Regions from separate parts of the Paenibacillus sp. B46(2026) genome, predicted to be linked through region 2. Evidence: riboswitches for the same ligand, from Rfam matches in the RefSeq annotation. Region 2 holds a riboswitch; the other holds the start of a gene.
What was found. A riboswitch is a leader RNA that binds a small molecule or an ion and turns the genes downstream of it on or off. The one in region 2 is predicted to bind FMN.
Positions count from the first base shown of each region.

Region 1: linked by a shared signal. The riboswitch ahead of AC1S8V_RS17325 (DMT family transporter) and the one ahead of ribD (bifunctional diaminohydroxyphosphoribosylaminopyrimidine deaminase/5-amino-6-(5-phosphoribosylamino)uracil reductase RibD) in region 2 are both predicted to bind FMN.

Region 1 covers NZ_CM165907.1:3,892,749-3,908,070, forward strand. Annotated here, with positions in the region: gene AC1S8V_RS17305 (hypothetical protein) at 1-637, opposite strand, end outside; gene AC1S8V_RS17310 (amidohydrolase family protein) at 1,169-2,536, opposite strand; gene AC1S8V_RS17315 (CGNR zinc finger domain-containing protein) at 2,657-3,208, opposite strand; gene AC1S8V_RS17320 (DinB family protein) at 3,347-3,847, shown strand; FMN riboswitch at 3,931-4,084, shown strand; gene AC1S8V_RS17325 (DMT family transporter) at 4,229-5,209, shown strand; gene AC1S8V_RS17330 (amidase) at 5,389-6,885, shown strand; gene AC1S8V_RS17335 (DUF3231 family protein) at 7,099-7,611, shown strand; partial or broken gene AC1S8V_RS17340 (manganese catalase family protein) at 7,781-7,870, shown strand; gene AC1S8V_RS17345 (GerAB/ArcD/ProY family transporter) at 7,915-9,021, opposite strand; gene AC1S8V_RS17350 (Ger(x)C family spore germination protein) at 9,042-10,250, opposite strand; gene AC1S8V_RS17355 (spore germination protein) at 10,263-11,861, opposite strand; gene AC1S8V_RS17360 (LysE family transporter) at 11,996-12,538, shown strand; gene AC1S8V_RS17365 (amino acid permease) at 12,515-13,978, opposite strand; gene AC1S8V_RS17370 (AMP-dependent synthetase and ligase) at 14,153-14,506, shown strand; gene AC1S8V_RS17375 (manganese catalase family protein) at 14,615-15,322, opposite strand, start outside.
Region 2 covers NZ_CM165907.1:4,279,564-4,294,885, forward strand. Annotated here, with positions in the region: gene AC1S8V_RS19125 (D-alanyl-D-alanine carboxypeptidase family protein) at 1-884, opposite strand, end outside; gene ytfJ (GerW family sporulation protein) at 1,017-1,499, opposite strand; gene AC1S8V_RS19135 (DUF2953 domain-containing protein) at 1,647-2,378, opposite strand; gene scpB (SMC-Scp complex subunit ScpB) at 2,796-3,449, opposite strand; gene AC1S8V_RS19145 (segregation and condensation protein A) at 3,418-4,218, opposite strand; gene ribH (6,7-dimethyl-8-ribityllumazine synthase) at 4,323-4,790, opposite strand; gene AC1S8V_RS19155 (bifunctional 3,4-dihydroxy-2-butanone-4-phosphate synthase/GTP cyclohydrolase II) at 4,892-6,124, opposite strand; gene ribE (riboflavin synthase) at 6,212-6,880, opposite strand; gene ribD (bifunctional diaminohydroxyphosphoribosylaminopyrimidine deaminase/5-amino-6-(5-phosphoribosylamino)uracil reductase RibD) at 6,939-8,042, opposite strand; FMN riboswitch at 8,367-8,533, opposite strand; gene AC1S8V_RS19170 (hypothetical protein) at 8,699-9,988, opposite strand; gene AC1S8V_RS19175 (peptidylprolyl isomerase) at 10,126-10,557, opposite strand; gene lysA (diaminopimelate decarboxylase) at 10,805-12,136, opposite strand; gene AC1S8V_RS19185 (spore germination protein) at 12,240-13,907, opposite strand; gene AC1S8V_RS19190 (stage V sporulation protein AB) at 13,932-14,360, opposite strand; gene AC1S8V_RS19195 (stage V sporulation protein AA) at 14,341-14,997, opposite strand.

The DNA of each region.
Region 1 (15,322 bases), 390 kb from region 2:
GATTATGGTTACCTGATCCAATCAGTTCCTCCACACGCTTAGCGAGCCGAGGCAGGTCAGCGAGAATAAATCCTCCTCTGCCATAGGAATCAAATACATGATGGTTCCTAGTCCATACAGGTTGAGATGGCAAAACTAACGACGCTGCTTCTGCCGGGAAAAGTGATATATATACGGTGATCACCTGCGCATACTTAACTATTGCAAGTTGTTCAGGTTCGAGCGCACCCTCAGCAATACGAGGTGTTTTCATATGCAGGGAGATGCGAAGTTCGTATTCCCCTTCTGCCAATGCTGACCAACCCAGATTAACAGACTGTTCAACGCCTTCAATAGAAGTGATGGAAATCACGCTATCCGTTTTCAAGTTAACAGCATATTGTACGTATGCCAGCTCCTGACCATAGATGATATTGGCATCATGACGATCGACGGGTGATTCCAACGGTTGTGCAATGACAGATACTTTACGTCCATCCTTCATGAGACGCTGCGGATCAATATCCAACTGTAGGTCATCTGCACCTCCTGGTTGTGCAACAAGTAATTTCGCCTCTGCAAGCACAGATGAGTCAGCTAGTGCAAATCCAAAAGCTGCATTTTGATGATCTGAATTCGTATGTAATGGTGTGTTCATGATACATCTCCCTCTTATGTCTGATGGCATGTCACATCCCCAAATATATTTCATATTTGGCTTGTCCGCAACCCCGAACTGTAATCAAGTTAGACACCCCCCTATTACTTACCCATATATGAACTACATTCCAACCTTTTCCTTCTATATAGTCTTATATGTTATGGATGTAGCAGTGAAGAGATGTTCGATTTTGTTCTTTTTCCGCGAATATTATCATGATCTGTTGCACGTGGATGAATATGAAAATGGATTTAAATCAAAACTGCGTATAATTTATATTATGCGCAGTTTTGATAAGCCCTATTTTTTATGATTATGGTCATTTTAGCTCTGTTATATGAAGTTAAGAAAAAGAGAGATCTTTTCGTCTTTTTCCGCTGTCCCTTCCTACCTTATCCTGTCTAATTCGGCGATACGAAGGCACGTTAAAGAGCCACATAGCGTTATGCGGCCCTTCATTTCGTAATATAGATAGTGGTGTATATGAAAATATGAACTGACCTTATTTCAGGTTTTTATGAGAACGATTCACGAAAAAGTAATTCTCTCCGCATCGGACATCCGGTATTGAGATAATAAGTATTCTTTGCTCTGCATCGCCGCATGGCGGATTGCATCCAGATCAACATGCAACAGCTTGCCCTCTCGCTTCACGAGTCTGCCTGCCACAAAGACCGTATCCACATTGGATGGATTGGCAAATTGAACGACAGCGCCGATCGGATCATGAACGGGGAACAGATTCAGATCAGTGGTACGAATCATGATCAGATCCGCTTCCTTTCCTGGGGTCAACGTACCAACCTTCTGCTCCAATCCCAATGCTTGGGCACCAGCCAAAGTTGCAAATCTCAGTACCTGGCTGGACTGTAAGTTCAACTCACCAGGCATCTCACCCTGCTGCAGAAGTTGTTCATTGGCTCTGGATCGTTCAGCCTGAAGAGCAAACTTCATCTGTGAAAACATATCCCCGCCTGTAGATGTCACCACATCTACACCAAGTGTAGGGGTTCCTCCATGTTCGAGAAAATAGCCGGTTGCCGGATATCCATGACCCATCATCATTTCAACCTCAGGTGTGACCGACAGAGAAGCCCCGCTATCGGCCAACATTTTGTATTCGTCCATGCCCATGGTGTTACCATGAACGATATTCACTCGTGGACTTAACAGCCCCGCTTCATACAAGTGACTAATAGAACGATCCACCGATCCCCAACTGCCAAATCCGGCATGCATGGAACAGATTGCATCCAGCTCTTGGGCTAGCTCGATCTCCTTCACAGTTGTATCCCAATGACTGAACTCCGGACCACGAATGGCAAGTCCATACGTAAGCAATTGATCCAGTGATGAAAAATAACGTTCTTTGACTCTTCTCACATCATTCGAATACGTGAGCAGACTATCCCGATTCCAGTAGTTCGTCTCCCCAGGGACTCCATGAGCAAATACCGCCCGAATCCCGGCATCCTGAAGTCCACGAATCAATTCATCCGTGTGCTCGGAAGAATACGGCATGCTCCAATCCAACACCGTCGTCACTCCTGCATTAAGCGCTTCGATGGAACCGAGCAGGTTAGCAATATAACTATCTTGTGGACGGAGCTTGCTGCCCATCGCACCATAATAGAGATTTTGCAAATAGACTGGCAAGGACCAGTTGGTTCCCGCTGTTTTGACAAGTGATTCCCACACATGCCGATGTGTGTCCACCAGCCCAGGCATAATAATCATGGATGAAGCATCAATGACTTCCGCATCCGGAATATCCAGATCGGGCTGAACCGCGGTGATCAGTGAATCCTGGATCAAAACGTCCGCCCTCTTATACTGTCCAACTCGAGCATCCATCGACAACACACAGCCATTTTTCAACAGATAACTTGTCCGCACAAGGCACATCTCCCATCATATTTGGTTTGAAAGACGATCACATCCTGCATACGAATCCGTACGGCTTCTGACTATTGTTTCGCTAGTATATATACATTATATAGTTATTGTTAATATTTATCAATTTTGGGTTTTTCGTTTCGCTCGAAATCTTCTGACCTTCATCAGATTCCCGCACATCTTATCATCACAATACTTCTGTGTTCTGCTTCGGGTATCATCATAGAACATCCAGCGGCAATCCGAATTATCACATATCCGAATTCTGCCCGCTTCTCCTTCCACCAAAGTCACTGCAAAGTCAGCAGCTACCTCAGCCATAACCTGGTGCCAATGAGCTTCTACGGCTACCAGTTGGAGTTTCATTTCCTGATCAAATGAAGTCAATCGTCTTGTTACATACCCTGCTTCCATAACGCCGTTCAACCATTGTTTTTCCTCATCCGTTAATGATGCTCCAGAAGAGACACGGGCTCCCAGGGTCCGCAATTCATTCCTAAAGTTCCTCATCAACAACTCATCTTCTGGAGATGCAGGGACAGAAGCGTTAAGTTGCCATCGATCCAGAAAGTATTGTTGCCAGTCTGCCTTCCCCAGCCTGTCCTCCGATCGATCTCCCCCACGCCAATCGTGATAATCACTGTTTACAAAATCGGTCCATAACCTGTCCATTCATGCCTCCGCTCTGTGTAACCATCTTTATTTTATAAAGAGGGTTACGTCCTATCTTTGATGTGTTATATTAAGTGTAACCTCATTAAGCAGTTTTAGCTAGTTACACCACAATAGTACTCAAGGAGGAATAAATGAATGACCAAAACTACAGCATTAGATGTCTTACTTATTCAAAAAGATGAAACCTGGGATCAGTGTAACTGGATTGTGCCATTGTCAAAATCCCTGGAAGGTCTTACAGCAGAACAAGCAGCCTGGATTCCGCCTTCAGGAGGATTAAGCATCTGGCAGTTGGTTAACCATATGTATTATTACAACCATCGCTTATTATGTCGCATGCAAGGTAAGGAGCCTACCCTTCCTGCTGCAGACTCCAATGAATACACGTTTGGGAATTCTGGAGATCCAACGGACGCAGATGGATGGAATACACTGCAACAGGGTACAACCCGATTAGCTAAGCAGTTGCGAGATCAATTGGCGGCGCTACAGGAGTCCGATCTGGAAGCAGCTTATATGGACTCTCAAGAGAAGTGGGCACACGAACTTGCCCGCTGGATTCTTCACGATGCGTATCACGCAGGTCAGATCGTGCTCCTTCGCAGACAGCAAGGAAGCTGGAAAATCGTTTTCTAAAAAAACACTTGAACTGCTAGCGCTTACAGGAATAAGATGAACTTATTAATGTTACAGCTTGTTCAACACACTATATAATTGAATAGGATCTTCGGGGTAGGGTGCAATTCCCAACCGGCGGTGATGTTCTTCGGAACCAGCCCGCGACTCGCTATTTATTCTTAACTAAGGACATGTAGCGACTGACTTGGTGTAAATCCAAGGCCGACGGTACAGTCCGGATGAGAGAAGATCAACACATGGACATGCCGTTCACGGGAAGGCCTCTTTCCTGACGCATGTCCTTGGATGAGCCCCCGTTTATTTGGTATATACCAAAACGGGGGCTTTTGTCGATTTTGCCAACTGAAGATTCCGTGTTCTGACGAAGGAGTCCTGAATATGGAAAAGACATCATCTGCATCAACCGTTTACCGCAAGGAACGAAGTAATACCGGATTCTGGCTGGTTGTGCTCGGCGCCGCCCTATGGGGTGTGGATCCACTCTTCCGCATTATTTTGCTTAAAACGATGACATCCACACAGATTGTACTCGTGGAACATATCATCGTCAGTCTTATTGCCATTCCCGTGCTGTGGAAATTCCGGGCTGATCTGAAGAACCTGCGCGCTCGCCACTGGATTGCCGTGATCTTTATCTCATGGGGTGGTTCAGCACTCGCAACGGTATTATTCACCATGGCACTTACACATAACGATCCAAACACGGTACTGTTATTGCAAAAAATGCAGCCACTCTTCGCTATCGTTCTGGCGAAGCTGTTATTGAAAGAGACATTGCCTCGTCGCTTCGGCGGACTGTTGTTCATTGCACTTGCAGGAACATATTTGCTTACATTCGGCTTCACACTGCCACTAGGTAACTGGGACAACTGGATTCATGCAGGCAGCCTGTTATCCCTTGGGGCTGCTGCCTTATGGGGAGGTTCAACCGTAATGGGCCGATTGATGCTGGGACAGGCGCGTTATGAGACCGTTACTTCCCTTCGCTTCGTCGTTGCTCTCCCGCTCCTGATCTTTATGACGTGGAACGAAGGTGCTGCCTGGACACTCCCATCCGGAACGGGTGAACAGACTGCTGTCATCCTCAACATTCTCGGTCAGGCATTGTTACCAGGTCTGCTTAGTCTTCTGTTGTATTATAAAGGTCTATCGTCGACCAAAGCTTCTGTCGCAACTCTCGCGGAACTGAGCTTCCCGATGGCAGGTGTGTTGGTGAACTGGATTGCTTTCCGGACGCTGATTACATGGGAGCAGTTGCTTGGGTTTATCTTGATCTGGGTGGCCCTCTTCGCCATTTCCAAACAGCAGGAACGATCATCAACTGCGTCTGGTACGGCACCGAAGCTTCGTACAGAGTAATTCGATGTTTTATCAAAGGATCAAATATAAACATGAAAGCACTGCACATCAAATTCGATGAGTAGTGCTTTTTTTCTCTTCATTACTCGATACTCGATCATTTTTGTCTTTTATCTAATCCGGTGGTACGATGACATATGGAATAACAGATGAACTATATTCAGAGAGGAACGATCATAATGTCTTCATTCTCATATACCTCCTACGATGCCGTAGGTTTGGCTGAACTGATCCGATCCCGGGAAGTATCCCCGGTTGAATTGTTGGAAGCGGCATTTGCACGCCTTGAAGAAGTAAATCCGCAACTTAATGCGGTCATTCGTACATATGAAACCCGTGCACGGCAAGAAGCTGGCTTGGTTCGCCCTGGAGAACAACCTTTTGCCGGTGTTCCCCTACTCCTGAAAGATATTTCCCAATCCTTGGAAGGTGAATTTCTGACTTCAGGCTCACGCCTGTTCAGCGAGCATCGTGCACTTCGGAATTCAAACTATGTCTCTAGACTCCGCAATGCAGGCTTTATCATCATAGGACATACCAATACGCCAGAATTTGGTTTAAAAAATATTACCGAGCCCCGTCTCCATGGTCCAAGTCGCAACCCATGGAATATCAATCACTCCCCAGGTGGATCAAGTGGCGGCGCTGCCGCGGCAGTAGCTTCAGGGATTGTTCCGCTTGCTGGAGCCAGTGACGGAGGCGGTTCGATTCGTATTCCGGCTTCCTTTAGCGGATTGTTTGGCTTAAAACCAACGCGCGGACGTACACCTGTAGGCCCCGGAGTTGGTCGTCAATGGCAAGGCGCATCAATTGATTTTGCCCTCTCCCGCTCGGTTCGGGACAGTGCCGCCCTGCTCGATACTTTGCAAGTCATTCAGCCTGAAGCTGCGTTTCATGCGCCATTATTCCCAGGCAGTTACTTGGCAGATATGAGCTATCCTCATCAACGCAAACTGAAAATTGCGTACACAACAGATTCACCTGTAGGTACACCCGTCAGCACAGAAGCCAAAGAAGCGGTATATAAAATGGTTGGCTGGTTGGAAGATCAGGGGCATTACGTTGAAGAAAAGCTGAGTCCGGTCAATGGAGTCAAGCTGATGGAGAACTATTACATGATGAACAGCGGCGAAATGGCTGCGATGATCTCATCCATGGAACGTTCCATGGGTAGAGCATTAACATCCGACGATATGGAGATTGAATCCTGGGTTCTGGCTGAAGCTGGCAAAAAAGTGTCCGCTGCAGAATTTGTACATAGTCTGGCTGAATGGGATGTAGCTGCTGCTCAGATGTCCACTTTGTTTGAGCGTTACGACTTCTACGTCACACCCGTTAATGCTTTTTCTGCACCCAAGATTGGAGAATTGACACCTCATGATGAACAGATCCGTAACCTCATGCGGATCAGCGAACTGGACAAGACCCAGCAGCAACAACTCATCTATGAAATGTTTGAGCCAAGTCTTACGTATACACCGTTCACCCAGCTTGCGAATTTAACAGGCCAGCCTGCGATAAGTGTACCTTTGCATATAACACCTGAAGGTTTGCCAATGGGCGTTCAGGTGATGGCAACCAAGGGACGCGAAGATTGGTTATTACATCTGGCTGGACAGCTTGAACAATCTAACCTATGGATTGGGATGAATGGAAACCCACTTTTTCCAGTCTAAAAATACATGTTGCACTCCCACCAGCAGACCTGTTCTGCTGGTTTTTCCTTTTTTGAATAACAAGATAAAATAGTTTAGATTCGTATTGGTTTACATAATAAAAATGATGTTAATAACTATAGCATCCTCCATTCCCTGTTCAGTGCATAATTTTATAGAATACAGGCGATCATAAGTTGGTGATAAATTAACCTACTGGAGGGAAATCAAATCATGGGTATTCTAAGTGGCAACCCCAAGAACGAGCCGATGCATTATGGTGAAATCTTTAGTGTATGGCAATGTTCCACAATAGCCAAAGGCGCTGTGTCTTGCTATCAAGCTTATATGAGTCATGCAGGAGATAAAGATTTAAAGAAAATCTTGGAAGACCTGCTGGACCAAGCCAAACTCGAAATTAAAGAATGCGACACACTATTGACTGAAAATGGTATTGCCCCTGCACCAACACTACCGGAAAGACCACATGTAGCGTTTGAAGATATCCCGGCTGGCGCAAGATTCACAGATCCTGAGATTGCTGCAAAAGTAACAGCCGATACATCCATGGGTCTAGTTGCTGCAAGCCAAACGATTGGGCAATCAATCAGAGAAGATATTGGCGCGCTATTCGCCAAATATCATGCAACCAAGACCGCTTTAGGCTTACGAATTCTTCAAATGAACAAAGAAAAAGGTTGGCTCATTCCCCCACCGCTTCAGGTCAAAAGACCGGATTCAGAATAGTTATCATTGGAACGACGTCTAACGATATGTTGTAGTGAAATGATGAGACAAAGCAGGAGAAGCTTCCAATCTCCTGCTTTGTCTTTTTGTTTATTTTGTTGTTTAATTCCCAATAGACAGGTTAAACAAATTTTGAATTTATCAAGTCAAAGTAGATCGTCCCGATCCCATGCTTGCACGTCAGGTTCAGGAAGTGTTGGGAGGACAATTTGGCGAAATGACAGTCATGGTGGTTTACCCCAACCAACTCAAACGGTGTTTCGTGGAATGGTTCTTATATCGTGGCAAGTGGTAACTTGCTTGCTAGTTTTTTTCGTTTTTCTGCATACCTTTCTTTCTCAAAAGGATGACAACCAATAGGAGTACGGGTAAAAAGATCTGAAATACAGGAGAAGTATAATTCAACGTGAATCCTCGCCCTATCTCAATATGTTCTGTAAATGTCGGTGATAAAAAAGACAACCCATATAGAACAAGCCCTACTGGAAACACCCATTTCCTATAGTTCGCTCCAGTTACTCTTTCCAGTCCAATCACAGCTCCATGGAAAAATGCAGCCATTTTAATACCTAATCCCAGGAAAAGGAGTAAAGTAAACAAGGCATCCATCCGTTCAAACACTTCAGTCAACTCGATTAATTGCACAGTCTCCAAAAGTGGAAGTGTACTATAAGTAGCAATCTGAGGACCCAAGACAAAAATGATAAGTTGATTGATAAATGTTAAAGCGAGAGCCGTTAGGATATAGGCGATGATCACCGCTCTATTAAGATTCCTGCCTTTCCGAGCATAGGGATAAAAGACCAGGAATAAGACAACCTGCCCAAATGGAAAGGAGACAATTTCCGGAAAAGCAGCTTGAAAAATCGGTTTCCAACCATTCTCCATTACGGGCAATACCAGATCTGAGTGAAAAAGACCTGTTGCCGGAATTAAGAAGCTGATTAACGTATAGCCTAGTGCCATGAGTGGAAACAGAATCATACACATGAGAAACAGTACACGATATCCATATCGTACGGTATTGGATACGACTATAATTGTGATCATACTGATGATCCACATGGATGTTCTGTTCAGTAAGGTCAATTCAGTGACTTCACTGATGTCACGTAAATTTCGTGAAGCTTCATAGGCGAAATAACCTATAAATGAAAGGCTTACGATTGTTCCTAATATTTTCCCCATATAGCGGCGACACAGTAGAAACAAATCCAATTCAGGTTCCTGATGATGAATAGCCAGATGTAGGAGTAGTAACACCAAGCCACCAGCAGCCCCGGCGAGCATGGCTAACCATGCATCCTGTTTGGCCTCTCCGCCCATAAGAAACAAAGTTGTACTCCCAACTTCAAATAGGGAAAGACAAACAGCCAATTCGGATACGCGAAGCTCCCTAGCTAATTTCATGATTGAACCTCTCCTTGGTGTTAGTCTTTCTGTTCGCCAAGCAACTTGCTGAAAGAATCTTGAAGCAGACCTACTCGTTCCAGAGTTACGTTTACGTTTATGTTAATATCCATCTGTGCCAATTCATTGGACCAGTTATCTTTTAAAACTTTCCACTCTTTGGGATGTCTTTGATGTATTTTGTTTGCGATCCCCAACATATCAACATGGAGCCGCTGGTTCCCTCGCCACCCGGCCAATATCTGTGCTTGGATGACTTGTTCAGCCTGTCGCTGCAATTCATGGATGGTATGTTTACTTACTATATCCTCTCCTGATGTACTCTCATCCAACTCAGCGTCGACCTTTGCATCCACCTGAACAGCATAATGAAGCCCCTTTTTCACAGGAACGACCTTCACTTTTGCTTTGCGCACAAGAAAAGAGTTCACCTCGCCCTTTGCGCCTGTATAGGTCAAGTTAGTCCAGTTCACCCTGTCTGTTAGCCAGACGATACCCATACTTTCTTTTTGGTTCAGGACCCCAATCTTTTTGTCTTTGAGAAATACACTTAATCCTTGAAGTCTTAAATTCCCGGGTATTGATGTCTCCTTAAAAATATCAATTGAATTCTGTTTGTTATTGCCCTGTGTATCTGCTGTAACACCAGGAATTCCGGAGGATCCACTGTCTGAAGTGATCTTCAGACCAACCTCATGGATGTTCATCACGGGATAATACGACCCTTTTTCTTTATTCCGTTCCAAAATCTCGGATAAAGCACGCCCCGGCTGTTTCTCTGGAGGAATCAGTTTTTCGAGGTACTCTCTTGCCTGACCATCTGCAATAATAAGCTTGGCAGATTCCCGGGCACCGATATTTCGATAATAGTGATCCATTATCTCAGCAATCCCGTATCTCGCCGCTTCTTCACCAATCAGAACGATATTGGTATGTGCAAAATATAATCTTTTGGGATTCTCGACGCTGCTTTGGACAACAGCTTCCCGAATCGTTTTGCCTTCTGATGAAAATGTGTTCACGGGCGATTGAGATCCACCAGACGACGATCCAATTGAACTGCTCGCTGGCGGTACAATAACCTGATAGGTAATGATCCACTTTCCGTTTTGCCTGTCAAATCCTGTTGCCGTTGTGATGCCCAGATCATTTAATTCTGTACGATTTCCACATCCAGCAGTGATCAGTCCGAGTATAAGTAAGATGAATATGGACTGCAAACGAATCATATAAATCGCTCCTTATTCGTTCTCAGCTTCATTGATACGGTCTACAATGTTATCCGATCCGGACGGATATTGGTGAGGGGCTTGTCTCGTTTTATTCGTATTCGACTTTTCATCGGGTCTCGTCTTCATCGCCCACCATGGTACTCTCAACCAAAGATCCTTCATATTTGACTTGAAAAACGGACTGTATGGCATGAGGTAGTCAACGCCAAATGACTTCAGAGATACCAGGTGTGCAAGCAATGGCACTGCTCCTGCCAATATGCCGTATAACCCGAGCGTGCCTGCCAGCAACATAAACGGAAAACGCAATAGCCTTACTGCTGTGGCCATACTGAAATAGGGTATAGCAAAATTCGCTATTGCTGTAAAGGAAACCACAATGACCATCGCGCCTGAGACCAATCCCGCCTCTACGGCAGCTTGTCCGATTACCAACGCACCAACAATGGAGATTGCAGGTCCAATGGCGCGCGGCATTCGAACTCCAGCTTCACGAATGACCTCGAACGTAATTTCCATAAGCAGGGCTTCAAGTAATGCCGGAAAAGGGACCCCTTCCCGTTGTGCGGCCAGGGTGACCAATAACGTGGTCGGTATCATCTCCTGCTGGAATGTGGTTAGTGCTATGAAAGTCGAAGGTAGCAACAAAGATACGAGGAAACAGATTAACCGTATAATCCGCAGAAAGGTAGAGATATCATAACGCTGATAATAATCCTCGGGCGTTTGAAAGAAATTAAAAAAAGTAACAGGTGCAATCAAGGCAAATGGAGTACCATCTACCATAATGGCTACTTGACCATCCAATAGACTGCCTGCAACCGTATCTGGGCGCTCCGTATTGATCATGGTTGGAAAAGTCGTAAGCGGTGCATCCTGAATAAATTCTTCTATGTAACCACTTTCGAGTATACTATCTGTGTTGATGGCATTAAGACGCTTGGTAACTTCTTCAACGACTTTTGGCTTGGCAATACCCTGGATGTAAGCCAGTGCAACTACTGTCTGGGTGTACTCTCCAATGGTATGCATCTGGAATTTCAATTCAGGAGTCCGTATTTTTCGTCGAACAAGGGTAATGTTAGTCGTAAGTTCCTCTGTGAATCCTTCCTTTGGTCCTCTGACCACCGTTTGGGACGTGGGTTCCTCCACCGATCTTCTTGCTCCTCCTGTGATCGGCACTGCCAGAACATTCTTCACACCTTCAATAAGTATAACTACATGGCCTGTTAGTAAAGCTTCATAGATGAGTTGCGACGAATCTATATTCCGGATATTTCCGGAGGGTAAGATTCTTTTCACTAACACATCTCTTTGTTGATCTCCCAGAAGAGGATTCGTATTCATCCATTGGATGATATTGTCCATAAGTTCAACCAACAGCGTAGAATCTGTCAGCCCTTCCATGTAACATACAGCTAGAGAAGTGCCCTTTTCCTCTAACATAGGGAACTCACGAACTACAAAATCAGGACTATACTCAAATGCCTTGATAATGCTGTTAAGTTTATCTTCTAGCGAAATATCCAGAATTTTTGAATGTTGTGTTCGTTTATTGAACGATTCTCCTTTCTTTTGTGATGTAAATACCTCCTTTATCCAATGCATAAGCACACAATCACCCCCTTTATTTCCGACTAATATGGTTCAATCGTGCACAAAGTATACATTGCCTTCATTAATCATGTCCTACAAAAGCACTTTGAAGAGTATGCTGTACTGTATGGAAAGGAGGACATCGTATTTATATCATGTTAGGTTATGTGATCCTGGGGTTATCACTTTCAGCCCCTATTGGACCGATCAATGCTGCGCAATTGGACAAGGGTATTCGAGGTGGGTTCATGCCTGCCTGGTTTGTTGGACTAGGAGCCATCGCAGCCGATATCATTTACATGCTGCTCGTGTATTTTGGCATCGTACATCTACTTGAAGTTCCATTTGTAAGGGTATTCCTCTGGATGTTTGGTTGTTTTGTACTCATCTATACAGGTTTAAAGAGTATGAAAAATGCAGGAAACCCTGCCCCTTCTCAAATGAGAGGTGATCATTCGGAGCTTTCCAAGTCATTTGTTCAAGGATTCCTGATGTCTCTATTTAACCCCCTTTCTATCATCTTTGGCGTACTTCTGTGGGATCTATTCATGGCGACTGCCGTGAGTTTTTTTCGTAAGTATCTCACTACTGCTGTGCTTAAAGGGATTTCTCTCATATCCGGACTGTCTTTAATCGGTTTTGGCTGTTACTTTGGATATAAAGCGCTACAATTTCTCTTCTTTATTTGAGTCTGTTTTTTTGCGTAGCCGAATACCCGTGATGTGATAACTGCTTATACCCGTAGAACGCTGCTCATTTTTTTCGTTTTCGCCCTTCTTAGGGTTTGATGATGTTTTGGTCTCAGACTTCTTCTTGCGAATCCGTTGTACAATGACGTCACTCATGGCAATGAGAGAGACAAGCAATAAGCTGATATAGAATCCTGGTCTACTGAGTGCATGAAACAGCGTTCCTGTGACTGCAGTTGCGATTAACAATAAGCCAATCCAGCGTTTGATCACATCGAACTTGCCTGATTTCAACAGTTTACCGGAGGATAACAAAATAAAAGACCAGTTGTACAGAAGCATCAGTCCAGCTGCAGTCGTGATGTATTCATATACTTTGCCTGGGAGTAACATGGACATTATGATCGTACCAACTAAACCACAACCAATAAGGGACAAAGCAAATAACGGATACTTCGTTTTCCACTTTCGAGAAAATAACTGCGGGGCGTCCCCCTCCTGAGCGAGGGTAATAATCATAGACGTCACCGCATATAGCGAAGCTGTCATCGTTGAAAATCCGGCTACAATGAGCACCCCGTTAAACAAATGTGGGACAAAAGCAAGGTGATCACTACTAAGTGCCAGTACAAATGGACTCTCCTTGGGATTGAATACATTCAAAGGAACCATAATTAACGCCAATCCAATGGATACGACATATACTGTGGATAGCGCAATGAGCATGACTTTTCCTGCCTTTGGGGCATCCTCCGGTTTTTGAAGCCGATATGACATAATACCAAGCACTTCAATACCTCCATAGGCATAGAACGCAAAAAGAAACGCAGACCACAAGCCAATGCCACCCTTTGGGAAAATCGCTGCCATATCCATCGGTACTTTATGTTCATACTTGGTTCCCCCAATCCATCCTGCGAGAAGAGCGATGGCAAGCACCAAGAACATGATGATGGCAGCAATTTTAATGATAGCCAGTACATTTTCAACCCGGTCAAATCCTTTATTACCGAAGAATACAATACAAAGACCCACAATTCCGAATCCCGCAGCAAAAATCCAGAGCGGTACAGCCGGAAACCAGAACCTAGAGAAAATGGACAACGCGGTTAGCTGACTTCCCATAATTAGCAACTCCGAAAACCAATAGAACCATCCGCTGTAAAAACCTGCCCAACTTCCAAAGGCTTTCTTAGCATATGAACGGAAAGACCCTTGTTCCGGATGGTCCGCTGTCATTCTCGCGAGCGCATCAAAAACTACATATGTACCCAAGGCCGCCAAGATATAGGCCAGCAACACAGCTGGACCACCAATCGATATCGCAAGGCTGGAACCCAGAAAATACCCTGTACCAATGGTTCCTGCCACACCTAGCAGACTCAATTGCCACCATTTCAATTTCTTTTCTTCTGTAGCGTTAGTCGATGCTTTACTCATGTTGTCATTCCTTTTCTGTATCATTTTAGGTCACTAGAGGTAGCCTTCCCAATCCACAGCGAATCATGTTCATAAAATAATCCTCATTTGAATGAAACAGGAAAGATTGAATATTTCTCAGAACCGCATTACATAATACACAGGTACATCAAAACACATAGGAGGTTTTTACACATGAATCAATTCTCTCAATCGCAGCAAATTACACAATTGGCTCAACAACTTACGCAACAAACACAACAGGCTTCGATGCAATACCAACAATTACTTAGACAAGAACAAAGCAACGCTCAACAACTGGAGCAATTGGCACAACGCGAGCAACAAGCTGCACATATGATCCAGACCGCACTGCAAGGACATCAAACCGCTATCCAGCAATTACAACAAATCTCCAGTCTCGCACAACAACTTGCACACTCATCTTCACAACACATATCTTATTTGGAGCAGCCATATAACACTCCTAATATCTCAACTAATGGTCAATCTTTTGGCACGTATTCGAATCAACAACGCCCGCAGTAACACATCTTCATGTAACACATAAAGGAACCCAGCATGGGGTTCCTTTTTTGTGTTCGTTGCAAAAAAAGAGACCACAAGTGTCTCTTTTTGGTTCCGATTGTTCATTCTCTATGCATTGAGATCATGTATCCCTGGGCTATGCTCATTTGGAAGTTCAGGCATATAAGGAAGTGGATATCCTTGTGGGGGATCGATTACCTGCAGTTCCCCACCATTACGACTTGGCGTTTGACCACTGAAAATCTCAGCGATACGCGTATTGTCTAGACGGAAATTAAACTGCGCATTGTGGAAGCCCATATCTACATATTTCCGGCATTCCGGATATTTATTAATATCATAGTTGGGAATCGGGAATATTTTGCCCCAATTCACGCCTAGGGTCTCCAGTGCTTTGGCAAATGCATTTTGATGCGCATTATCACGAACAATCAGGAAACCCAGCGTTTCACGGAATGCTTTGTTGGTACTCATTTCATATATTCTTGATTTTTGCAACACACCCGTAGACTCCAACACAATATTATCAAGTAAGTTGCTTACCAGATTCCCATGATCGTACACATAATTCCCAAGCCATGGATTACCTGCAGCATCAACAGGCAGTGAGCTCTGAGCACCCATGATGTAATGATGCGGGTTGGCATGTTTAATCGCTTCATCCAATGGAGCACCGTCAACCCCTGCATCTCCCGCGCCTTCTGCTCCGGCACCCGTTAATAACTGATTAATTGTTTGTTGCACCAGTTCAATATGGCTTAATTCCTCAATAAATACACCGCGGATCAGGTCTCTATACTGCGTGGCATTCCCCCG
Region 2 (15,322 bases):
CCCCGGCCCGTAACGACATCTGTATTTTGCACAGGCTGTTCTTGCTTGGCGACCTCTACCAACGGGAAGTACTCAAACCCGAAATCAAGCATCCGAGCATGATCGTTCCAATCGTTGCCATCATTCAGCGTTACCGCGGCGAGCTGCTGTCCGTTACGTGTAGCGGAGCTAACCAAACATCTGAAAGCTTTCTTTGTATAGCCGGTTTTCACTCCATCGGCACCTTCATACATCCGAAGCATTTTGTTTTTGTTGTGCCAGGAGTATTCCCAGCTTTCATTGGGATTTGGCGCGGATTTGTCTTCCGTGGCTACGATGCGTTTGAACACAGGATTGTGCAACGCATATGCCGTTAATCGGGCCAAATCATTCGCTGTAGAATAATGACCTTCTGCATCCAGTCCATGAGGGTTCATAAAGTGGGAATGCGTCAGGCCGATTTGCTCCGCCTTTTTGTTCATTAACAGGACAAAGCCATCTTCCGAACCACCCACATGTTCTGCGATCGCAGAGGCAGCGTCATTACCTGAACGGAGCATTAGCCCGTACAACATGTTTTCCAGCGTCATCTCTTCACCTAACTTCAGATAGAGAGATGATCCTTCTTTGGCAAAAGCCGAGGGAGACACTTTAACTTTCTCATCCAGCTTGCTGTGTTCAATCGCAACGATTGCCGTCATGATTTTGGTCAAACTGGCAATTCGCAGTTCCTTATCCCCATCCTTGCTGTATAAGATCCGGCCTGATGTGACATCAATGAGAGCAGCGCTTTGCGCATGTGTAGACGGACCTTGAATCGTTGCCTGGGCTTGAGTAACCCCAAATGAAGACAGCAAGAAGACAGGGATAAGCATGCATGCAATGACTTTCGTTATTTTTCGCATCAATTCATTCCTCCGGGTCACTTGGAATCTTGTACTATCTTATGTCCGGACAACTTGGAGTATGTCCCATAGGAGAAAACAACAAAAAATCCCTCTCGCATTGGGTGCGGAAGGGATTGTTGCGTATAGATCTTAGCTATAGGTTGATGGGTCTGGTGTAACGGGTACACCTGTTGTATTCGTTGGTGTTGTATTACGTTGGAACATGCCCTGAATTCGGTCAAGAACATAAGGAGTAGAGTCAATGAGCTTCTCAAACAAATGCGTGGAGTTATCTAGTGGTACAATGTGTACCCCCTGTTTACCTACCACCAGGAACGCAATAGGACGAATGGATACACCGCCACCACTACCGCCACCAAATGGAGAAGCCACTTTAGCTGAACTGGCATGTTCAGTAGAGGTACCCGTAGCACCACTTTTGCCACTACTTTCGCCATTGACGTGAAAATCACTACCACCGGCAGCAAATCCGAATCCCACCTTACTGATTGGCAGAATCACGGTACCATCTGGTGTTTCAACTGCATCGCCAACAATTGTATTGACATCCACCATGGCCTTGATATTTTCCATTGCGGTTTCCATTAAGCCTTGAATTGGATGATCTGACATTTAAATTCCCTCCAGTTTCAATGTAAGCTAGGTTTGATCTAACCATATCATCCCCAAACTTGATGGGACTTATGTAATAAGCATTTTAAGTACACTCACCAAACCCCAACCTTACATTCCCAAAAACAGACCGGCTATGATGGGTTTTTATACTGTTGTCCCACTAAGCTTATTCTTTTGTTTCTCCTTATGCCTGCGGCGCTGTTCCTGAAGAAGCTTGAACCACATCCGCCATCCGCCCTCGACTTGAAGCACACGGGTGAGTAGTGTAACTCCAGCGATCAATACGGCTGCAATCCGAATTTTCACTCTGCAATCGAGCTCCGTTCTAAATTCCATTTCATCGGACCACACCGGCATAACCTGAAGCATGGGTGTTTCATCAAAGCGGATCTGATATGTGAGAAAACCAATAATAATGGACTTGATACTCCACACCCAGCCCGTCAACACCGCTGTATATGCTGCATCACCAACGCCGATGTGGGTAGCCCAGGACAGTTGAGTCATATGTACGCGTGTGAGTGTTTGCTTAAGCCACAGCTTGAGCGCGTCCGTTGCCCTAAGCATAATTTTCACATCTTTAGCCCACTTCTTGACTTTGCGTTTGTTGACTCGCTCGCTTCCCTGGGCCTCCCCTCTCGAATGATTCATGGATTGTTCGGTCTTGACCAGAAAACCTTCCTTCATATTACGAAAAACAATACTTGGGATCTCATAGTTAATCCGCACAATTCCATAGAGAAGACGAACATTAATATTGGCGTAATCATCACTTTTATGTTTACTGAATGTAAAATGTACATGAACATTTGAGATGAGGACTGCGGCAATCAGCAATGCAAACAACAAACCGATTCCTCCAAGCCAAATCCACACAGGCCTTACCTCCAAGCCCTCAATTCTTTTCTCGTCTAGTATGGCACTCTGGATAGGAAAAAATTCACGTCTGACCTAAAAATCCCATTTCATATTTGTTTGGAAACGGTCCTTCATACCTTTTATATACATAAATTGGACTAAAAAATAGTTACACCCATCACTCCGATGACAGAATAACCCTCCGATCTCTGTTATCCCCAGATTTTTTTGATTCCTTTTCTAAAGGGTAAATCCGGGGATAAGCATATGCTTCCGATGCAGCTTTCTTTCAGAAAGCTTTTAGGCGAACACTCCGTTTCTTCAGATTATTTCTGTCCTCTCTGTTATGTGTAAAATGTTTAGTTCAATTTATCTAAAAATAATGCACAAAAAAACCGACTCCACTAATGGCGTCGGTTAATATGAACTTGCAAATTAAAGTGAAGAATCCGTATTATCATCTTCGTTGTCGACGATCAGATCATCCGCCGGATCAGCACTTTCCGGTTCCAGTTGTTGCAAATCCAGTTTGTTGAATAACAGTTGTGTCTCTTCCTCCAGGTTCTCCGAATCTTCGAACAAACCTGGTTCTGGCAGATCTTTAAGTGAAGCCAGTCCGAAGTAATCCAAAAATGACTTGGTCGTTCCATAGAGAATTGGTCGTCCGATCGCCTCGGCTCGTCCCACTTCAATAATCAGATCCTTATTCACAAGTGTATGAATAGCACGCTCCGATTTTACACCACGGATTTCCTCAATCTCAACCCGTGTAATCGGCTGCCGGTACGCCACAATGGCCAGCGTCTCCAGAGCTGCCTGCGATAAGGAAGTACGTGCTGGAGAGTATGCAAGTTTCTCGAAATACACTGCGTGCTCAGGCAAGGTGCCCAGCTGGACTACGCCAGCGATTTTGAGAATCTGTACACCTCGTCCCTGCTGTGTAAATTCACTGATCATTTCCTCAATCGCGTCCGTTACCAGCTCGACTCGCTGATCGACGATCTCGGCAATTTGTTTGATACTCAGACCTTCTTCTCCGGACAAAAACAGCAGGCCTTCAATAATCGATTTCAATTTCGGAAAATCCATGATTCTTTGTTTCCCCTCTCCACTCCATAACGATATCCTCAAACATCCGTTCCTGATAACAGACAATCTGCTTCATCTTCATCAGTTCCAGCACCGCCAGAAACGTCACGACAATCTCATGGCGATAGATATGCTCATCCATTAACTTGGAGAATAAAAGTCTGCCTCCCGGCCCCATACTTTCCAAAGCGCCGATGACATCCCGTATCCGGTCCTTAACCGAAATTTCATCCCGTTTGATCCGAGTTACGGTTGTACGCTTCTCAGCCTTGCGTAGCGCCTTCTGAAATGCAGCAATCAGATCAGAGGTATGCAAACCCTCAACCGGGTTCGAAGGTGCTTCTACAGGCATATAAGGGCGCAGATCCTCGGGCTCTTTGGAAAAAATAAGGCTCCGTTCCCACTCCCGTTCATGAAGATGACGCGCAATGCCCTTGTACTTGCGATATTCTATCAGACGCGCAATTAGCTCTGCACGTGGATCATAATCTTCTTCTTCCATATAATCATAATCCTCGAAATCCTCAATTACCGGTGGTTTGGGCAATAAAAGTTTGCTTTTGATCGACAGCAGTGTTGCTGCCATGACCAGAAATTCACTCGTAATATCCAGTTCCAGTTCCTGCATCGAATGCAAATACGCCATGTATTGATCGGTAATATCGCTGATGGGAATATCCTGGATATGAATTTCAGCCTTATCAATCAGATGAAGCAGCAGATCCAAAGGCCCTTCAAAAGTCTCCAGTTTGTATGTAACTACCGTCACTAGACGAATCCTCCCGCCAGAAAAATACAAAACCCTGCTAAGCCGTCCGAATCCGGTCTCCCGTTTTCGTCTGCGCAAAGCAGGGCACTACTATTAAATAAGCACTATTTTAGCTGTTTCGTCAAGTTTGCCATCTCAATTGCCGCCGTAGCTGCATCCCAACCTTTGTTACCCGCCTTGGTTCCGGCACGTTCAATCGCTTGTTCAATATTTTCTGTTGTAACCAGACCGAAGATTGTAGGCACGCCTGTTTTCAGGTTAATTGCCGCTACCCCTTTAGCCATCTCGTTACATACATAATCGTAATGTGTAGTTGATCCACGAATGACAGTTCCCAGCGTAATCACCGCATCATACTTGCCACTCTCCGCCATTTTCTGAGCAATCAAAGGGATTTCGAAGGCGCCGGGAACCCAGGCCACATCCACTTCATCGTCCTGCACGCCGTGACGTTTGAATGCATCAAGTGCTCCGCTAAGCAATTTGCTAGTGATGAATTCGTTGAATCGTCCGACAACAACTCCATATTTTAATCCTTCTGATACCAAATGTCCTTCAAAAAAGTGTGGCATTCAATTCATCTCCCTAACTATAGAATAAAATGTAAGCAACTCAATCCATACCTAACTACTTCCATAAATTACATAAAGAAAGCCTATCATCTAACGTTCATTTACTCTTCGTTCTGCTCGATATCATCGAACTTGAGCATATGACCCAACTTGGCTTGTTTCGTATGAAGATACACCGTGTTGTCCTCGTTCTCTTCCATCTGGATCGCGACACGCTCTACGACTTCAAGTCCATATCCTTCAAGGCCTTTGATCTTGCGAGGATTGTTTGTTAGCAGTCTGATCTGACGAACCCCAAGATCTTTCAGAATTTGGGCGCCAATCCCGTAATCACGCAAGTCAGCAGCAAAACCCAGCTTCAGGTTAGCATCCACAGTGTCCAGACCTTCCTCTTGCAGCTTGTAAGCTTTGAGTTTGTTGATCAGGCCAATTCCCCGACCTTCCTGCCTCATGTAGAGCAGTACACCATTGCCTTCCTCGTGAATCTGTTTGAGTGCCGCATCAAACTGAGGACCACAGTCACAACGATGAGAATGGAACACATCACCTGTCAAACATTCAGAGTGTACACGCACCAGTACAGGTTTCGAACCATCAATCTCACCTTTGACCAGAGCCACGTGTTCCTTGTTATCCACAGCGTTCGTATAAGCTACCGCTTGAAACTCGCCAAAGTCCGTTGGCATATGCACAGCTACTTCACGTTGAACCAGCTGCTCTTTTTCGTTACGGTAACGAATCATGTCCTGAATGCTGATCAGCTTCAGATCATGCTTGCGGGCAATCTCCTGCAGATCCGGAAGTCTGGCCATCGTACCATCTTCCTTGATTACTTCACAGATTACGCCCGCAGGGTAGGATCCACACATGATAGCGAGGTCTACAGCTGCTTCCGTATGTCCGGCACGGCGCAGCACACCGCCATCTTTTGCAATCAACGGGAACATGTGACCAGGCTTGCGGAAGTCCCCAGCTTTGGCTTCAGGATCAATCAGCCCCTTCACGGTGATGGAACGTTCATGTGCCGAGATACCCGTTGTAGTATCTTTGTGGTCCACAGAGACGGTGAAGGCCGTTCCATGGAAATCTGTATTTTGTTGAACCATGGGTTTCAGGTTAAGTTCGTCCGCACGTTGTTGTGTAATCGGAACACAGACCAGACCTCTGCCTTCAGTGATCATGAAATTAATCACTTCAGGTGTTGCCTTTTCGGCCAAAGCGATAAAATCGCCCTCATTCTCCCGATCTTCATCATCCACAACAATGACGGGTTTACCACGCATGAGATCGTATATGGCTTCTTCTACCGTGTCCAAAATGGATTTTTTTGACATTAGTCCACCTCCAGTTTATTTCTGTTCTCTACGTTCTCGTGTAAAGGAATCATTCTCAATTCATATTGATCTATTGTTGCACTTTCATTATGCGAAACCGTGATTGGCAAGAAAATCTTCACTGATACTGCGCGGTTTGCCCGCACCCGTCTCCTGATGTCCTCTCCCATACTGCAGCAGATGATCCACGTACTTGCCCAAAATATCGCATTCGATATTGATGGTATCCCCTGTCTTTTTCACATTTAGTACAGTTTCACCAATCGTATGAGGGATAATGGAAACCGTGAATGCGGTCTGGGACGTATGGACAACGGTCAAGCTAATGCCATCCAGTGTAACTGACCCCTTGGGGATCAGATATTTGAACAACTGGGGATCATCGGGTTTGATCTCAAACACAATTGCGTTCTGATCACGTGTTATACTACCAATCACTCCAGTACCATCGACATGGCCCTGAACGATATGACCGCCAAAACGGCCGCCTGATTGCATGGCTCGCTCCAGATTGACTTTACTGCCAGATTGCAATTGACTGAGATTGGTATGGCGATACGTTTCAGGCATCACATCGGCAGTAAAGCCTCCACCTTCCAGCGTTGTCGCAGTTAAGCATACCCCGTTCACTGCCACACTATCGCCAATCTTCAGATCGTCCATGATGGCGGAAGCTCCGATATTCAGGACCATCGCTTCGCCTTTCCGACCAATACGCCGAATCTGACCGACTTCTTCCACCAAACCGGTAAACATGCTGCCGCCTCCCTCGATCATTTCTAAGAACCTAACTTATTACATTATGATCCATTTATTATTCAGGCCACACCGGAATACCGCCGATGCTGATATTATCTCCAACTTGTTCGATTTCCAGCTGATTCAATTGAATCGCCTGATTCATACGTTCCACACCCTCGAAGCGGAAGCTTCCAGGTGTATCATATCCGCCTACAATCTTCGGAGCGATAAACATGAGCAGTCGATCAACCAACCGTGCCTCCAGCATGGCTCCATTCAGGGTGCCTCCACCTTCAAGCAAAATTGAACCAATCTCACGCTCACCCAGCTTGCTAAGTCCACTTAACAGATCCACACGTGGTCCAGGACCACAGCGTATAATTTCGACACCATAGGCTTCCAAACGCTCAGCAGCTTCAGGACTGGCTTCGTCTGTTGTCAGTACCCATGTTGGGGCTAGACCATCCTTGACCATTTTTGCACCTAAAGGAAGACGTAACTTGGAATCCACCACAATGCGTACCGGACTGATGCCTTCCACTTGCAAACGGGTTGTAAGCTCCGGATTATCGGCAATCACCGTGTCGACGCCAACCATAATTCCCTGGTGACGATGACGAAGAGCATGCACAATCTCACGAGCGGGCTCGTTGGAGATCCACTTGCTGTCTCCGCTGCGAGTGGCAATCTTGCCATCTAAAGTGGTAGCTGTCTTCAGCGTCACAAAAGGTAGACCCGTTGTAATAAATTTAATGAATTTTTCATTCATCCGTCTTCCACGCTCACGCAATACGCCAACTTCAACTTCAATGCCTTGTTGACGGAGCATGCTTATGCCCCTGCCGGATACTTGCGGATTTGGATCTTCACAACATACCACAACACGTTTCACCTTTTCATGAATCAGGCGTTCACTGCAAGGTGGCGTCTTGCCGTAATGACTACAGGGCTCGAGTGTAACGTATACCGTACTGCCTGCTGCGTCACTGCCTGCCATGTTCAATGCATGCACCTCTGCATGACCGGTTCCACGTTTCAGATGACTTCCCAGGCCTACAATACGCCCTTCTTTCACAACTACACATCCAACGACCGGATTAATTCCCGTCTGTCCTTGTGCTCGTTCCGCCATATCAAGTGCCAGTGCCATATAAAATTCATCATTGATCATTTCCAAATCCGTTCACCCCGCGGTCTAAAGTCTTGATTATGAAAAAAATCCCCGTCGAACAATCAGTTCGATGGGGATGATGAGAGACAATTGTCACCAGCAGGAGTGAAATGGATACAGCACGCCAACACTTTGCCTAAAACTTCATTTCGGGCAAGTGAAAATAGACACATACCTTAATGAACATCAATTACAGGTAAAGAGCTTCTATAGTGTGGCATATGTATGGAACTGTCCGGCGTAACCGGCTCTTCCCTGCACAGTGCAAGACATTACAAATCGTGACTGTGCAGCAATACTCCTGCTGAATGCAAACCAGTTAGGTCTGCACCTCTCCTTCTCCCATCCAGACTATACTGTCGGTTCTGGAATTACACCAGATCAGCCATCTGCCACAGGCAGACAGGTCACGGACTTTGCATCAAGTGCTGGACTTGTGTCCTTACACTTCCTGCATCACCGCCGGTAGGGAATCGCACCCTGCCCTGAAGGATTGCTTTCGTTATTAATTGGATGTTAGCACTTTACTGCCAAAAAATCAATTGTTTTTTGTTCCTTTTTGTCACATACTAACTTTTAATAAGCTAAGAAACAACAAAAAACCGCTTCCTCCCAAGAGACACGGTTTTTGTTGAGATCCAGTTCATATCCTTCGTATCATTCTACATTTCAGGAAAACACCAGCTCGCCATATGCTTTAAATCTTTGGCATTATGAAATGGAATGCGGTCAGGTTCTTGCAGGGGCGAAGTCGGAAGCGGGAACTCTCTTGCTACTCTTCTGACCCAACTTGTGGAATCGATCGCAATAGCCGAGCACTTCCAGCGTCCATTCGTTCTCGGTCGAAACGTCCCATGCAAATCTGCTTTTCCCGGCATCTCTGGAAAGACACCATCCAGATATTCGACGATGACACGCTTGTCTCTGACTTCGTGACAGTATACGGTCACCCATACACCTTCCCGAATCCGAACAGCATACACATCTCCAGACTGTACCTCCCCGGTACCTGCATCAGGAGATGCCTTTGGTACTTTCCCCCGAACACTTCTCTTCTTCTCCAATGCTCCTAAGATCGTGTCCTTTACAGCTGGGTTCTCCTCAGGCTCATCCGCAAGAGATATATTACTCAGTTCAAAATCATGGAATATCTTGTTCAGGTTGTTCTCATTAATTCCGATAGATGAGTCCCACCACGCCAGAGGCGCTTGCACCTCAACCCGCACATTGGGACGCTCGTCACGCTGTATGTAAGAAGTGAATTCCGTGATCATTCCGGGGTGTTCTGGCGTATCCAGAATGCCAATCAGAGCTAACGTCTCGAGCAAGTCACGATAGGCATATTCCTTTTGTGTAGGCAAAAGACGTTCCTTCTTGAGCGCTGCTGCTGCCTTGCTGTAGCGTGTTTTGGGAGGTAATTCGCGAAGCACCGTTAGCACCGCTCGGAATGTCCAGCGGTCGTATTCATTTGGTATTGGAAGCTCCTGTATGGCAGCCAGCTCTCGAAGTGCCAGTAGCTGTCCAAAGGGATCACCGTCTAAAGGGGTTCCATTGGTCATGCGCCAATACCATTGCAATGTCGTGTCGGTTGCTTGATCTACACTTAATCCGCAGATCTTACAAGTGCTCGAAGATGGATACGGTGTATGTTCATGTTCTGGCATATTACTTGCAATAAGCTTACCCGTAAGAAGCGAGCGCCAGATCATGGGTGCTGACCACAAAGAGGAGACAAAGGCCTGTGCTGCTTCATTCAGCGTCCATTGTTGCGCAAGTTTTATCAGTTCAGTGATCGTTTCATCATGTTGCGGACACACAAATCGATTCGGTTCATGCCCGGCGGCCTCAAGCGCTTCTCGCTCCTGAACGGATACACTATCCGGAACGACATGTCGTGATGCCTGCAGTTCTTCGTCCCACAACGTTCGATCACTATAAATTTGTTTTAACAAGCTTAGCTGAGTAACTATATCCAAGGTATCATTCATCCTTTCCAATCATCGATTTCAAGTATGTAACGTATGCAAAAATAAAAAAAGTGCTTCTATAAAAGAAGCACTCCATGTTTGGATCCGTTAAGCTGAAGGAATTAAGCTTCTACAACTTCAACAGTTTCCATTTTGTCTTTACCTTCTAAAGCGTCCACGAACTCCATACCTTTAGCTACTTTACCAAATACCGTATGTTGTCCATCCAAATGTGGTTGCGGTTGGTAGCAGATGTAGAACTGGCTTCCACCTGTGTTACGGCCAGCATGTGCCATAGCGAGTGTTCCGCGCTCATGTTTGTTCGGGTTGATTTCACAGTTGATTGTGTAGCCTGGGCCACCTGCACCGGAACCGTTAGGGCATCCGCCTTGAGCTACAAAGCCCGGGATAACGCGGTGGAATGTAAGACCATTGTAGAAACCGGAGTTAGCCAGTTTCTCAAAGTTTGCTACTGTGTTTGGAGCTTCTTGATCGAACAGATCGATCAAAACTTCTCCGCCGTTTGCCAATTTAATTTTCGCTTGTTTCGCCATATGTAAATGACTCCTTTCGTATTGACCATCATTAATGGTGCCAAATCGCATGACCCTGGGCCAAGCATTACAGCACTTTTCTTAGTGTACACCGAAAATGTCTGGATCGCAAAAAAAACGGCAACTTTTTTCACAATTTAGTCCGAATACACAAAAAGCAGACGAAAAAGGAAGTTCCCTTTTCATCTGCTTCAACTGTAAAATCCATATATCCTGAATAATGCAGAAACGCATTATCTTTGACGAATTAGCGAGTAACTGGCTGTTTGCCAATACGTGCAGGTACCAGGTCATTCTGGATGATATCTTGATACGTCTCACGGCGCACCACTACATCTCCTTGACCGTCTTTGACAAACACAACGGCCGGACGACGAATCCGGTTGTAGTTGCTTGCCATGGAGTAGTTGTATGCACCTGTACAAGCTACAGCGAGCAGATCGCCGCTTTCCACTTTTGGCAAGTCGAGATCCCAGATCAGCATATCACCACTCTCGCAGCATTTACCCGCAACAGATACTGTTTCCTGAGCAGCCTCTTTCGCACGGTTGGCAAGTACGGCTTCATACTTGGATTCATACAAAGCAGGACGTGGGTTATCGGTCATACCACCATCAACGGCAACGTATTTACGCACACCTGGAATGTCTTTGCTTGTGCCAACGGTATACAGCGTTGTTCCCGCTTCACCCACGATGCTGCGGCCTGGTTCAACCCAGATCTCAGGTACGGCATAGCCGATTTGAGCAAAATGATTTTTAACCGCATCGGTAATAGCCTTCACGTATTGCGCAACTTCAAGCGGCGTATCTCCATCGATATAACGGATTCCGAATCCACCACCAAGGTTAACCACTTTGAAAGCAACGTTAAGACGCTCATATACACTTGCTGCAAATTCAGCAACACGTTGAACAGCCATTTGGAAGCCTTCAACTTCGAAGATCTGAGAACCGATGTGGGAATGAACACCCAACAGAACCAGATTAGACTGCTTGGAAGCCAAGTCAATCGCTTCAAATGCTGTACCATTGCCGATATCGAATCCAAATTTCGAATCCGTCTGACCTGTAGAAATATATTCATGCGTATGTGCCTCAACACCAGGCGTCACACGAAGCAAAATGTTTACTTTACGATTTTTGTCCGCTGCTACAGCTTGCAACAGATGCAATTCATTGAAGTTATCAACAACAAAGCATCCGATCTCCGCATCAAGAGCCATCTCGATCTCTTCCAGCGTTTTGTTGTTACCGTGGAAATGAATGCGCTCAGCCGGGAATCCTGCTTGCAATGCAGTAAATAGTTCACCGTCAGATACGACATCCAGGGAAAGTCCTTCTTCAGCTGCAAGGGCACACATCGCCATTACACAGAATGCTTTACTTGCATAAGCAACCTGGAAGCCCAGTCCGGAAGCACGGAATGCTTCCATGTACTCTCTGCAACGCTCACGAACCAATTGCTCGTCCACAACGTACAGGGGAGTTCCAAATTGTTCTTTCAGATCTGTTGCATCGACTCCGCCAATTTCCAAATGTCCTTGCGCATTTATTTTACTTGTACCATGTAAATACATAATCTGCATTCCTCACTTTTTATATACTGGAACAGTAGCTATTCCAATGATTTTACACCAGTATATCAAATTAGGCAGCGAGATGAATGGATTTTTCGGAAGATCATTTGTGTTTTTTACTTTTTCGCAGTTCGCCGTCCGGATCATCGGACATTTTGGTGTTGTCACGTGTTTTGTTAAATGATGGACGTTTTTTATTTTCTAGTAACGGATGCCGGAATAAAAAGTTGCCCAAGGCCTTTGCATTAAACGGTATAAAAGGCCAGAGATACGAAGAGTTGTACGACCGGTGAACCGTGAGCGCCAGTATGAGCAATGTACTGCCCACGACCAATCCAGGAACTTTAAACATCGCCACCGCGATTAGCAGAACCAACCTGACCAGCCGGTTGGCAAGTCCCAATTCGTAACTCGGCGTGGCAAACATACCGATCGCTGCAATGGCCATGTACAGCACGACTTCGTTAACAAAGTATCCTGTTTTCACAGCCATATCCCCGATCAGAATGGCTGCGATCAATCCCATGGCTGAAGCCAACGGTGTAGGGGTATGAACCGCCGCCATCCGCAGCAAATCCACGCCAAGCTCAATCAGGAGGAATTGCAGAATGAGCGGCAGTTTTGCATTTTCCTGTGGACCGATAAATTCCAGCCCCACCGGTTTGATCGCAGGATCAATAACCATCAGGAGCCACAGAGGCAGCAAAAACAAAGAAATCAGAATACCCGCAAAGCGGACCCAGCGCAGGTATGTTCCCATGAAGGCAGTCTGTCTGTTCTCTTCCTCATGTTCACATAGGTCGAAAAACGTGGTGGGCAAGATCATCACACTGGGAGAGGTATCCACGAAAACGACCACTCTTCCATTCAGCAGATGGGATGCAGTCACATCCGGCCGTTCCGAATAGCGCACCAACGGGAATGGATTCCACCCCTTATTGATAATCGCTTCTTCCAGCTGCTTGTCGGCGGACGGAATGCCATCGATATCGACCCGTTGTATTTTTTCACGGACCGAATCCACTTGCACTTTATCCACAATATCATCAATGTATACCACGCAGACATCCGTTTGAGTTCTTCGCCCTACCTGCATAATCTCAAACTTCAGTCCAGGGTCGCGTATTCTGCGGCGCACCAATGTCACGTTGGTCAGGAGTGTTTCGGTAAAGCCATCTCTGGAACCCCTTACGACCCTTTCCAAAGAAGGTTCTTCCGGTGAACGTACCGGGTAACTCCGGGTGTCCATAATGAGAACGGAGCGGTCCCCTTCTACAAACATCGCGCTCATCCCGGTAAGGACCTTGTTGATGACGGCACTCATCTTGTCCACTTTTTCCACCTGAATATGAGGAATATAACATTCAAAATACGATTTCAGCGCATGTTCGGATACCTGATCAGGTGTAAGATAAGTTAACCTTTTTAATACTTCAAGCAGAATTTCGTCTTTGGCAAACCCGCTCAACATTAGTAATCCAACATGCTTGCCACCCAGAACCATCTCTCTTAAGGTAACGTCGAATGATTCTCCAAGACCCATAACCTGTTGCAGTGTATATTTATTCTCACTCATGCGTGGGGAAATATCATCGTTTTCTTGCCAATATTGCACCGATTCCTCAATGCTGTCGGACATTTCATTTTGTTTTTTCTTGTTGTAAGCCTTCTCCTCTTCTTCCCTCTGAATCTCATAAGCAGACTTGTGTAACATCTCTTCCGTTATACCTTCACTATTTTCCTGGCCTGTGTGCTCTGTTCGTTCATCCATCTTCCATCCTCCTATGGCCACGAGTTACCGCTGATATATAAAAAAATCAAACAGAGAACCTGTCATTTTGCCTAAAATCATGGCGAGCAGTAATCCAAACAAATAAGGTTTCATGCCCAGCCGTTTGGCTAGCACGGGCAGCACGTTAAGCACCTCGGTGAGCGCCGCTGCAAGCAATCCGATGAACACGCCACAGAACAAACCAACGATCGGGCTGAGCAGCAGCACCCCATGCATTTTCCAGTGCCAGAAGTCCGCCACCGTCCCGAGCAGTGAACCACCAATTAGCCCCCCTTCGTACCAGTGCGTCTTGTCATACGATTGCGTAAGTTGAGCCAACCTGGGAATCATATCGAGCACCAGAATGAGCGCAATTACGCCGCTTCCTACGGCAATTCCCCCTGCAATACCCAATACAATGCTGATTGCTCCATTAAGAACGCTCATCCGCATTCATCTCCCCGCGTTCCTGCTCATGCATCCGTTCGCTTTCTTCAATCACCACATATTTATCCACATTTTGCTGGTATAGGAACATCTCTACTTCCAGTGGGGTAGGCTCCTCATTCCACTTCTTCTTGAACAAATGATTGAAAAATACTGCCATTCCGAATCCAATGCCAATGGAATACGCCACTTGGAACAGATAGGGATGTTCGTCCCGATGCCCAGTAAGCATCTCCACAATTCGAATCTGTACTTCCTGCATGTTCACATCGGCATGAAAATTCATAATGGTTAAGGCTGATCCAAAGAACAGCAGCAGCCAAACCAGAATGAACAGGGACTTGGAAGGTTGACCATTTCCCGCAATGACTTCAACAAGCGTATGGCCTGATCCAATCAGTTCCACGCTTACCTCCGGCAGGATGTTCCGAATTCGGGGAATAATCTGCAATATATCAATGAGGATCAGATTGCCGTCCTCCGGTCCAGGGCGCAGCAGTTCAAGCTCCAGTAACCTGTCCTCCTGATCGTCAGAAGAGGTCAGCACATGTGCAATGTCTCCAAGCTTGACTGCTCTGCCCCTCTGGATGCGAATACGGCTGCGCAGACGAATATAGACCATTGGAGTGGGTGTCTGGGACATCCATAGCACTCCTTTACTGCGTAATTTAGGTTAGTATTTGAAGAATGTGCAAATTTATTACAGACTGGTTGGAAAAAGATCGGGAGGTGGGTGCGGGCGCTGCGGGATGGATCGGTCATTGGTCGCTGTTATCCCCGGATTTCTTGAACTCTCCTTTTCAAGGAGGAAATCCGGTGCTAAAGGCGAACGCTTCGCTCCTTTTGACCGATTCCATCCCTCCGCTACCAGTCGTCCTCCCATTTCCAAACGTTTATAATAAATATGCTGGGGGAGTAGACAGGAAGGGAGTTAAAAGTGGGGATATTCGCTTTGTTTCTCTAACAAC